DNA from 2 places in the Pseudoalteromonas sp. D15MCD-2 genome. Region 1 is predicted to be linked to the other one. Evidence: predicted binding sites of a transcription regulator. Region 1 holds the regulator's gene; the other holds the start of a gene.
What was found. The regulator sigma-54, encoded in region 1, starts transcription at its own class of promoters, with help from an activator protein. The targets are predictions, from matches to a motif close to GTTGGCACGNNNNTNGNNT.
Positions count from the first base shown of each region.

Region 1 (5,292 bases):
ATTAGGGTTTACCTTTTTTGAGCAACCTATTTTTACTATTTATGGCGACCAGCAGGTTTGGCAAGTAAAAGCCAAAGAAGCCACATTGTATGAAAACGATCAACTGATTTTTGAAGGGGATGTAGTTGCTAAAAACTTAACCCACAACGGCATGATTGAAGATATAAAAGCAGAAAACATTAATGTCGATATTGATAAAATGACCATGTTTTCTAAGCAACCTGTGACACTAACAGGACCGAATTTAAAGATTACCGGTAAAGGCTTAAAAGCCGATTTAAAAACCGAAATTGTTGAGTTAACTAACCATACACGAACCATATACTATGACCAATAAACTGAAGAAATTACTCCTGATCCCAAGCTTATTGATTGCCTTTTCGGGCGCAGCTGCCGAACAAACTGGCGCTCAGATTAGCATTAGCTCAGATCGCCAAGTAGGTAAACTAAAAGATGGCGTTGGCATATTCGAAGGTAATGTAGAGATCGTGCATGGTAATCGTCGTATTACCGCTGAACGCCTTGAAGCACACGGCGGTGACACCGAAGGTACAGTAGAGTTAATTATTGCCACAGGTAAGCCTGCTTACTTCGAAGAAAAGCAAACTGATGGCACCGTGATGAGCGCCAGCGCCGAAGAAGTTCGTTATGATGTTGCAAAACGCTTCTTAACCTTAAATGGTGAAGCTGAAGTTACTCAAGCAGGTCAAAAAGTAACAGCAAAAAGCATTACCTATGATATGGCACAGCAGCTGATCAGTGCTGAAAAAGACGAAAACTCAACAGATCGTGTACACACTATTTTAGTGCCTGTTGAAAATAAAAAAGACAATAAAGGTCAACCATGAGTACATTAAAAGCAGAGCTTTTAGCTAAGAGCTATAAAGGCCGCCAAGTGGTTAAAAATGTCGGTCTTGAAGTTGAAGCTGGCAGCATTGTTGGCTTGCTTGGCCCAAATGGTGCGGGTAAAACCACCACCTTCTATATGATTGTAGGCCTAGTCCCAAGCGACAAAGGTAAAATCAGCATTGATGATAACGATATTACCCTTTTACCAATGCACAATCGTGCCCGCTTAGGTATCGGCTATCTGCCACAAGAATCGTCAATTTTTCGAAAGTTAACGGTTTACCAAAACTTGATGGCTATTTTAGAAACCCGCAAAGATCTAAACAAAGCAGGTCGCGAAGAAACACTAAATAGCTTACTAGATGAATTTAGTATTCAACACATTCGTGACAGCCAAGGTATGGCGCTGTCAGGTGGTGAGCGACGCCGTGTAGAAATTGCTCGCGCATTAGCCGCTAATCCTAAATTTATCCTTTTAGATGAGCCTTTTGCTGGTGTTGATCCAATTTCAGTGTTAGATATAAAGAAAATTATTGAGCACCTAAAAAATCGTGGTATCGGTGTACTAATTACTGACCATAATGTTCGAGAAACCCTTGATGTTTGTGAAAAAGCCTACATTGTTTCTCATGGGGAGCTAATTGCATCAGGCACACCTGAGCACGTATTAGCAGACCAAACTGTACGCGATGTATATCTAGGCGAGCAATTCAGGCTGTAACCATTACGCCAGCGACTAGAGCATCTGCTAGACTTATAACAATGACAATAAATCGATAACTGTGTTTTTACAGTTATCGATAACTTAAAAAGGATTGTTAGGGATACATGAGGCAATCATTACAGCTGCGCATGGGCCAGCAACTTACAATGACTCCACAACTGCAACAAGCGATTCGTTTGTTGCAGCTCAGTACATTGGATCTCCAGCAAGAAATTCAAGAAGCGCTTGATAGTAATCCCCTACTTGAAGTGGAAGAAGCGGATTACAATGAAGAAAGCACCGGCAAGAATGAGCAAAAAGCGGAGTCTGACGATGTGCAAGTCAGCGCGTCTGCCGAAGAAGCACCTAGCGAGTACGAGCAAGAAAGTAGTGATGCTCTCAATAAAGACACCGTAAGCGATGACTTAGCCATGGATGTTACTTGGGATGAGTACATGAGTGCCGCCCCTTCAACATCATCAGGGCCAATGCCTGAAGATGAGTCTATCTATCAAGGTGCATCAACCGAAACTCTTCACGAATACCTAATGTGGCAATTACAGCTCACGCCATTTAGCCCTACTGATGAAGCGATTGCTGTGGCAATTGTAGAAGCTATCGATGATTCAGGTATTTTAACGGTAAGCTGTGAAGATATAGTCGAAAGCTTTAATCAAAATAACGATGAAGAAGAAATCGAACTTGATGAAGTCGAAGCGGTCTTAAAAAGAATTCAGTTATTTGATCCTGTGGGTATTGGCGCGCGCAGTTTACAAGAATGTCTGTGCATTCAGCTACGCCAATTCGATGCCGATACGCCATATTTAGCTGAAACTAAAATGGTTTTATCTGAGCATATCGAATTATTAGCGAGTCGCGACTATCGAACTTTGATGAAAAAGACTAAGCTTAAAGAAAACGAGCTTAAAGAAGTGATGACGCTCATCCACAGCTTAAATCCTAAGCCTGCGGATAGCATAGTACGCGAAGAATCTGAGTACGTTATACCTGATGTATCAGTGAAAAAAGTGAAAGGCCGCTGGGTAGTCGAGTTAAACCCAGATTGTATGCCAAAGATTAGAGTGAACAGCCAATATGCAGCTATGTCTCGCTCTGTTAAATCAAGTAGCGACAGCCAATTTATTCGCTCTCACTTACAAGAAGCAAAGTGGTTTATTAAGAGCTTAGAAAGCCGTAACGATACGCTATTAAAGGTGACCAACTGTATCGTTCAACAACAACAAGCTTTCTTTGAGCATGGCCCTGAGGCAATGAAGCCGATGGTGCTAAATGATGTTGCTGAAATGGTCGAAATGCATGAATCGACGATTTCACGGGTAACAACGCAAAAATATATGCATACCCCACGGGGTATTTTTGAGTTGAAATATTTCTTCTCAAGCCATGTCAGCACCGAAAATGGTGGTGAGTGTTCTTCTACAGCAATACGCGCTTTAATCAAGAAGTTAGTCGCTGCAGAAAACTCAGCTAAACCATTGAGTGATAGCAAAATTGCAGATATATTGGCTGAGCAAGGAATTAAAGTAGCTAGACGTACAATTGCAAAATATCGTGAGTCTCTAGCAATACCTCCGTCTAATCAGCGTAAGAGTCTGATTTAGACGTTTTACATAGAAGGAAAAATGCTTATGCAACTAAATTTAACTGGTCGTCATGTAGAAATCACAGATTCATTAAGAGACTATGTAAACACCAAGTTTGCAAAACTAGAAAGGCATTTTGACCATATTAATAATGTTCATGTCATTCTAGATGTAGAAAAATTAAGCCAAAAAGCAGAAGCAACTTTACATGTAAACGGAGGCGAATTGTTCGCTTCTACAGAACATCAAGATATGTACGCAGCCATTGACTCACTGATCGATAAACTTGATCGCCAAGTCATTAAACACAAAGAGAAATTAGCTCGACATTAAATTATGAAACTAAGTTCACTTACTAACCAGGACTGCAGCAAAGCTGCGGTCCTTTTTAATAGCAAAAAAAGAATTCTTGAATATATCAGCGAACTGGCCCACCAGCAGCTTCCTCATTTATCGCAACAAGATATCCTAGATGCTTTACTCAACCGAGAAAAACTAGGTAGCACCGGCATTGGCCGAGGTATTGCTATTCCACATGGCCGAATGAGCGGCGCAGATGAGCCTCATGCATTTGTGATAGTGAGTGAATCCCCTATTAATTTTGATGCAATTGATAATCGTCCAGTTGATATTTTTGTGGCACTCATCGTACCAGATGGTGACTGTCAGCTTCACCTAAAGACCTTATCAACAATTGCTGATAGACTTAAAGATAAAGAATTTTGTAAACAGCTGCGTAGTGCTACTACCGATCAGCAACTGTTTCAGGTCATATCAGCAGAGGCATAAATGGAATTAATAATTATCAGCGGTCGCTCAGGCTCAGGTAAATCGGTCGCTTTACGAGTACTTGAAGACTTAGGCTATTATTGCGTTGATAATATTCCGGTTAATTTACTGCCTTCGCTCGTACGTAGTGTGTCTGATAACTACGATAAAATAGCGGTCAGTATCGACGTACGTAACTTACCGAAAGAGCAGCAAGAATTTAATGATATTCTTGAGTACCTGCCAGGTTTCGCAAACCCAACACTATTCTATTTAGACAGTGATGACCAAACTCTGATCAAGCGCTTTTCAGAAACACGCCGCTTGCATCCACTATCTATTGATTCTTTGCCGCTTGATCTGGCCATTAAACAAGAAAAAATCCTGCTTGATGTGTTGATCACTCGCGCTGACTTTATGATTGATACCACTGATCTGAGTGTTCATCAGTTAGCAGAATCAATTCGCGAAAAGATTTTAGGTAAAAAAGATAAAAAGCTAATTATTACTTTTATGTCGTTTGGCTTTAAGCATGGTATTCCAAAAGAAGCTGACTACGTTTTTGATGCACGCTTTTTACCTAACCCACACTGGGAACCTGATTTAAAGCCACTAACTGGCCTTGATCAACCAGTAAAAGATTACCTAGCTAGCCACAGCATAGTGCAAAAGTTCACTTGGCAAATACAAACCTTTGTGCAAACTTGGTTGCCACATTTAGAGCGTAATAACCGCAGTTACCTGACCATTGCTATTGGTTGCACCGGCGGCCAGCATCGCTCTGTTTACTTAGCGCAAACAATTGGTGAGAGCTTTGCCAAAAGCCATGCTAATGTAAAAATTCGCCACCGCGAACAAGACATTTAATTAGGCACCAACAATGCACGCTGAAGATACCTTTTTAATTCAAAACAAACTTGGCTTACATGCTCGTGCTGCTACTGTTTTAGCGCAATTAGCACTGCAATTTGATGCCAAAATTACGCTTTATCAAGATGATAAAGAAGCTGAAGGCGACAGCGTGTTAGCATTAATGCTACTTGAAAGTAGTCAGGGTAAAGAAGTTCGCGTTGTGTGCGAAGGCCCTGACGCCGATGCTGCATTAACGGCAATCGGCGAATTAATTGCACAACGCTTCCACGAGCAAGAATAGCATTTGCTAAGACTTCAAGGTTTACGGTAAACTTAATTAGGATATTTAAAATTCCCTTTAAATATCCTACTTTTATATCGCTCGCTTTTCTAAATTACAAAACTCTTAATAAATTTATCGCAGTGCGACGATATCTCTGCAAATACACTACAAAGCAACTATGCTGTATTTGCTTAGCCTATTTAAACTTTTTTCAGTTGTAAGGACGCCAATGC
Region 1 is NZ_JBCFQE010000001.1:471,708-476,999, reverse strand. Features, by position in the region: gene lptC (LPS export ABC transporter periplasmic protein LptC) at 1-337, shown strand, start outside; gene lptA (lipopolysaccharide transport periplasmic protein LptA) at 327-848, shown strand; gene lptB (LPS export ABC transporter ATP-binding protein) at 845-1,570, shown strand; gene AADY36_RS02140 (RNA polymerase factor sigma-54) at 1,678-3,174, shown strand; gene hpf (ribosome hibernation promoting factor) at 3,202-3,489, shown strand; gene ptsN (PTS IIA-like nitrogen regulatory protein PtsN) at 3,493-3,945, shown strand; gene rapZ (RNase adapter RapZ) at 3,946-4,791, shown strand; gene AADY36_RS02120 (HPr family phosphocarrier protein) at 4,805-5,077, shown strand; gene mgtE (magnesium transporter) at 5,289-5,292, shown strand, end outside.

Region 2 (5,292 bases), 2.7 Mb from region 1:
GATCATCGCTTGGATTTCATCAACGTTTTCTGTGGTACGTAATACTTTTGCGATGTAGTTTAAGTTACGACGGTAAGCATCGCTCTTATCACTTACTTTATCAGAAACAACTAACGCTTCTTTTAAATCGTGATTAAGCGGTAAACGATCGCGCTGCTTTTTCGGCATTTTTGCAATTTCAGCACCCAGACCATGATATTGCATGGCTTCACGTTTTAATTCGCTTTTTGATACGTAAATAATTTCTTCTTCGATAAGTGGCTTTTTCTTCTTCGCCATAAGGATGCTCATTCAGTAAACTTAACTATTCGCTATTATACGCCATTTAGTTAATGATTAATATTAGCTGATGCAGGTCTCGCAGTGTGTTAGCATTCGTTACACTATAAAAAATATCAGAACCTAGGACACACAAGATGAAAGATCCTATTTATCAACACATTTCTGAAGTGAAAGACGCGGTAAGCGAAGTACTGGAGCATGCAAAAAAATTGGGTGCAACAGCAGCAGAAGCGGCGATGTCGAGCACGTCAGGTTTGTCTGTCAGCACGCGCATGGGCGAAGTTGAAACAATAGAGTTTAACCAAGACGGTGGCTTAGGTATCAGTGTTTATGTGGGTAACAACAAAGGCTCTGCTTCAACAGCCGATTTAAACCCTAAAACATTACGTACAGTGGTCGAAAAAGCCATTGATATTGCAAAGTTCACCTCTGACGACCCATTTAATGGTATCGCTGATAAAGAGTTACTTGAATTTGCACCGCAAGATTTAGATTTATACCACCCGTGGGAAGTTAGCCCTGAGCAAGGTGTTGAGTTTTGTCATCAAGCAGAACAAGCGGCGCTGAATGCCGATGAGCGCATTGTAAATTCAGACGGTGCGAGTTTTTCTTCTCACCAAGGTTTACGTGTTTATGGTAACAGCCATGGCATGATTGCAGGTTACCCGCGTACGCGTCACAGCATTAGTACGATGGTGATTGGTAAAGAAGGCGAGCAAATGCAGCGCGACTCGGCTTACACTATCGCGCGCCATAAAGATGATTTAAACGACGCTGCAAAAGTGGGCCTCGAAGCGGCAACCGAAACCTTGGCTAAGCTTAATAGCCAAAAGCTCGGTACTATGAAAGTGCCTGTAATTTTTAGAGCAGATATTGCTAACTCATTGTTTGGCCATTTAGTGTCGGCGATTGGTGGTGGTGCTCTTTATCGTAAATCGAGCTTCTTGCTTGATAGCTTAGGCACAAAAGTATTCAGCGATTGTGTGAATATCTCTGAGCGCCCGCATTTATTAAAAGGTTTAGCGTCTTCGCCGTTTGATGCTGAGGGCTTAAAAACTGTAGACCGTGAAATTATTCAAGGTGGTGAGCTGCAAACTTACCTATTAGCTAGCTATGCAGCACGCAAACTATCGATGGCACCAACGGGTCATGCTGGTGGTATTCATAACTGGCTAGTTGAGCAAACCCATGCTGATCTAAAAGCACTTTTAAAAACCATGGGCACAGGCTTATTAGTAACTGAACTTATGGGCCAAGGTGTGAACACGGTAACCGGTGACTACTCACGTGGTGCGGCGGGTTTTTGGGTTGAGAATGGAGAAATCCAATACCCAGTAAGTGAAATCACGATTGCTGGTAACTTAAAAGATATGTTTAAGGCCGTTGTGGGCTTAGGTGGCGACATCGAACGTCGTGGCGGTATTCAAACAGGCTCTATATTGATTGAACAAATGCAGGTTGCAGGTAGTTAATATATATACAACGAATCATTTTTTAAAGCCTCACTTTTGTGGGGCTTTTTTATTTGAAAAAGTTCTTTACCTAAACTTAACTTGAGGTTTTATCTTGGTGGCAATTTAAAAATAAAAAGGAAAACTACCATGTATTTAGAACACGTAAACCTTGTTGTTAGTAATGTTGATGCCATGCTGCACTTTTATAAAGCAGCATTCCCGCACTGGCGTGTGCGTAGTCAAGGCGATAGCAAATGGTCGGGCAAACCGCGCAAGTGGCTGCACTTTGGTGATGATTACCAATACCTTGCATTAAGCGATAACGGTGAAGCTGAAAACCGTGATTTAGCTGGCCACCAAGTAGGCCTTGCTCATTTTGCTTATGTGACAAACGATATTAATGCTGTTGTTGAACGTCTGGTTTCAGCTGGTTATGAAATTGATAAACACGGCCCAGAAAATCCATATCGTAAAAATGTATATTTCATCGACCCTGCAGGTTTTGAAGTTGAGTTTGTAGAGTATTTTAGTGATATCCCGAGTGAGAGGAATAATGACTTGTGAGGGAGCTGTCAGCTTTCAGCCGTCAGTTTTGAGCCGAGCATTGTTGTTTGTTGGTCAGGCATTGATTGATGGAATGGTGTTGTATGTAAGACGCGCCAAGCAAGCGTGACGCCTACGGTTGATGTAGGCGTGAAATTTATTTCGCGCGTTATCTTATTATATTGCGCGATGTAAAACTGCGGCTACGATAACTAGTACCTAGTACCTAGTACCTAGTACCTAGTACCTAGTACCTAGTACCTAGTACCTAGCACCTAGCACCTAGCACCTTTACTGCACTTTATTCATCTCTTTCCAACTGGCTTTTAGGCTGTTGGCAAAGCTGATGAACTTTTCTTTCATGGTACGTTTAACTGAAATCTCGACTGAGCCTAGCCATACATTACCTTCAATGGTGATGGTTGGGCCTTGGCCTTTGTTTAATGCAACAGATTTATTTTCTACGCTGCCAATTACGCTAAATAATTTAGATACCACATTAACATGTTCTGGTACGTAGATTTCGTCGTTACCTAAAATACAGTTCACGTAAATAGTGACATGCTGATGTTGGAAAATTGCTTCGCTAAAGTCGAGTTCGATTGAGCCTAAGCAGTTTGTAAGGTGAATTTCTTTTGGTACTACCCATTGGCCGCTGCGCTCATTTGAACCCAAAATACTACGAAGCTGCAGGCTTTCGTTGTCGCTGCTGTGGCTGTAGTGAGGTTTAAATTGCGCATGCTTATGCGATTTGTAGTCAATATCTGCTTTTAGTTCTAAATCAGCAACCAGTTCAACCAATACTTCGTTGCTGGTGGCTGCCATTGCCTGGTCTAGTCGGCGTTCAAATGCTTCGGCTGAAATAACAGCATGACTGTAGTTATAAATGAGTTGATCAATGACTTCTTCTCTTACTTGATCGATTGGGCGATCTTCAAGTTTAACGGCCATGGTAGTTCCCTGTTGTGATTTTAAAGGTGATTTTTTAGTTATTAATTACGAAGCAAGGCTTAGGCCAAAGTTTATTTTAATATAAATCAATGGTTTGTATTTTTTTGCTAATAAGCAACTTCGTTAAATTAACCACAGATTAATAAAATCAGCAACTAAATGGTTATTTTTGCAACATCGTGAACTTCTTACCGAGCAGCTTGTAAATCTTTACCTAAATGAATATAAATAGTCGCTGAATAAGTGTTTAAATTATTGAAAATAAACAAATAAATAGTTGGCATCATAGTCGCATTAGTAAATGTGTCTTAAATCAAAAGGAGAAGATTATGAACACTTTTAACAAATCTATGATTGCCGCTTTAGTAATTGGTGCAACTAGCATGTCAGCTCAGGCAAGCAGCTGGGAAAATGAAAGTAAAGATGCTTGGATTGATGGTAAGGCAGAAACTGTGCTTCTTATGAACACAAACCTTAACAACTTTGACATCAACACTGATGTAACGAATGGCAAGGTTGTACTTACAGGTAAAGTTGATAGCGAATTAGATAAAGAGCTTGCTGAAGAGCTAGTTCTTAGCCTAGACGGTGTTAGCTCTGTTGATAACAAACTAACTGTTGTTAAAAACATGAAAGCTAAGCACATGAAATCAGACAAAGCTGATTCAGCAGAAAGCGACTTAACCGACGCAAAAATCAGTACTGTAATCACAACACGTTATTTATTTAACTCAGAAGTGGGTGGTACAGACATCGATGTTGATACTGACATGGGTGTAGTAACACTAAAAGGTACTGTTGAGTCTGATGCAGAAAAGCAATTAGCGGTAAGCATTGCTGAAAATGCTGAAGATGTTCGCAAAGTAATCGATGAATTAACGATTGTTGCTGAATAATAGCAAGCCCTATATAGCCCAGCTTTGGCTGGGCTAAGCTTTTTCAAGGAGTGAGTCATGGATTTAATACGTATTATTTTATCGGTTTTAATTCCACCTCTTGGCGTATTTTTACAGGTAGGTTTAGGTGCGCAGTTCTGGATTAATATTCTTTTAACCTTATTAGGGTACATTCCAGGTTTGATTCATGCTGTGTATATCATCGCTAAGCGATAATCACTGCATTAATCTACAAGGATGGGTAATGGAGCACAGCAAGGAGTTGCTGTAGGAGTAACGGACGATAAACCGCAAGGAGTTTACAGTATGGATAATGTAACTACGCACAAAGGACAACAAGGAAGTAACAAGGCGTTATGGAGTAGCGTACAATGGCAACGCTTTATGGATAAAGTGAATGGAGATGACAGCAAGGAATAAGCTTAGGCAGGAGCCAAACAGGATGAAGCTAGCGTAAGGAGGAGACTATATGGAACAAGTACAAACGCAACCAACACAAGGATTGACCAACAATGGAGTTGCTTTATGGAACAAGCAACAGTGGCACGAATTTATGGAACACGCGAAAGCGGTTGCGCCACGACTAACAGGGAAGGCTGACGATAAAAACCCGATGTCATCTTCAGGTGACATCGGGTTTTTAACTACTTCAGCAATTTATCTTTATAACTTAAATTGATTCACCGTCTTATTTAAAGCGGCTGCCAATTCATTCAAATCACGTGCTTCATCCGCCAATTCATGGGCATGATCCGCAGTGCTATTCACTAAGTGATTAATTGCTGCCAAGCTATTGTTGATATCTTCTGCAACCACAGTTTGCTGCTCTGTCGAAGTCGCAATTTGATGACTTTGATCTTGCACATTTGTCACAGATTGCGCGATATCTTGTAGAGCTTGCAATACAATTTGTGTTTGCTCAACTGAGCCTTCAGCACGCTCTTGACCTTGTTGCATCATAGTCGATGCTTGTTGGGCAATTTGCTGTAAGCGGCTGACCATATTGCGAATATCATCAGTAGATTCTTGCGTTCTGCTTGCCAGTGAACGAACTTCATCAGCAACAACAGCAAAGCCTCGGCCTTGCTCACCCGCGCGGGCTGCTTCAATTGCCGCGTTCAGTGCCAGTAAGTTAGTTTGCTCAGCAATTGAGTTGATTACATCGA
Region 2 is NZ_JBCFQE010000001.1:3,202,247-3,207,538, reverse strand. Features, by position in the region: gene yjgA (ribosome biogenesis factor YjgA) at 1-279, opposite strand, end outside; gene pmbA (metalloprotease PmbA) at 417-1,754, shown strand; gene AADY36_RS14725 (VOC family protein) at 1,884-2,300, shown strand; gene AADY36_RS14720 (LiaF domain-containing protein) at 2,571-3,230, opposite strand; gene AADY36_RS14715 (BON domain-containing protein) at 3,560-4,126, shown strand; gene AADY36_RS14710 (YqaE/Pmp3 family membrane protein) at 4,184-4,342, shown strand; gene AADY36_RS14705 (hypothetical protein) at 4,596-4,805, shown strand; gene AADY36_RS14700 (methyl-accepting chemotaxis protein) at 4,790-5,292, opposite strand, start outside.
Region 2: the regulator sigma-54 is predicted to act here: its motif matches at 3,281-3,299, upstream of AADY36_RS14720 (LiaF domain-containing protein).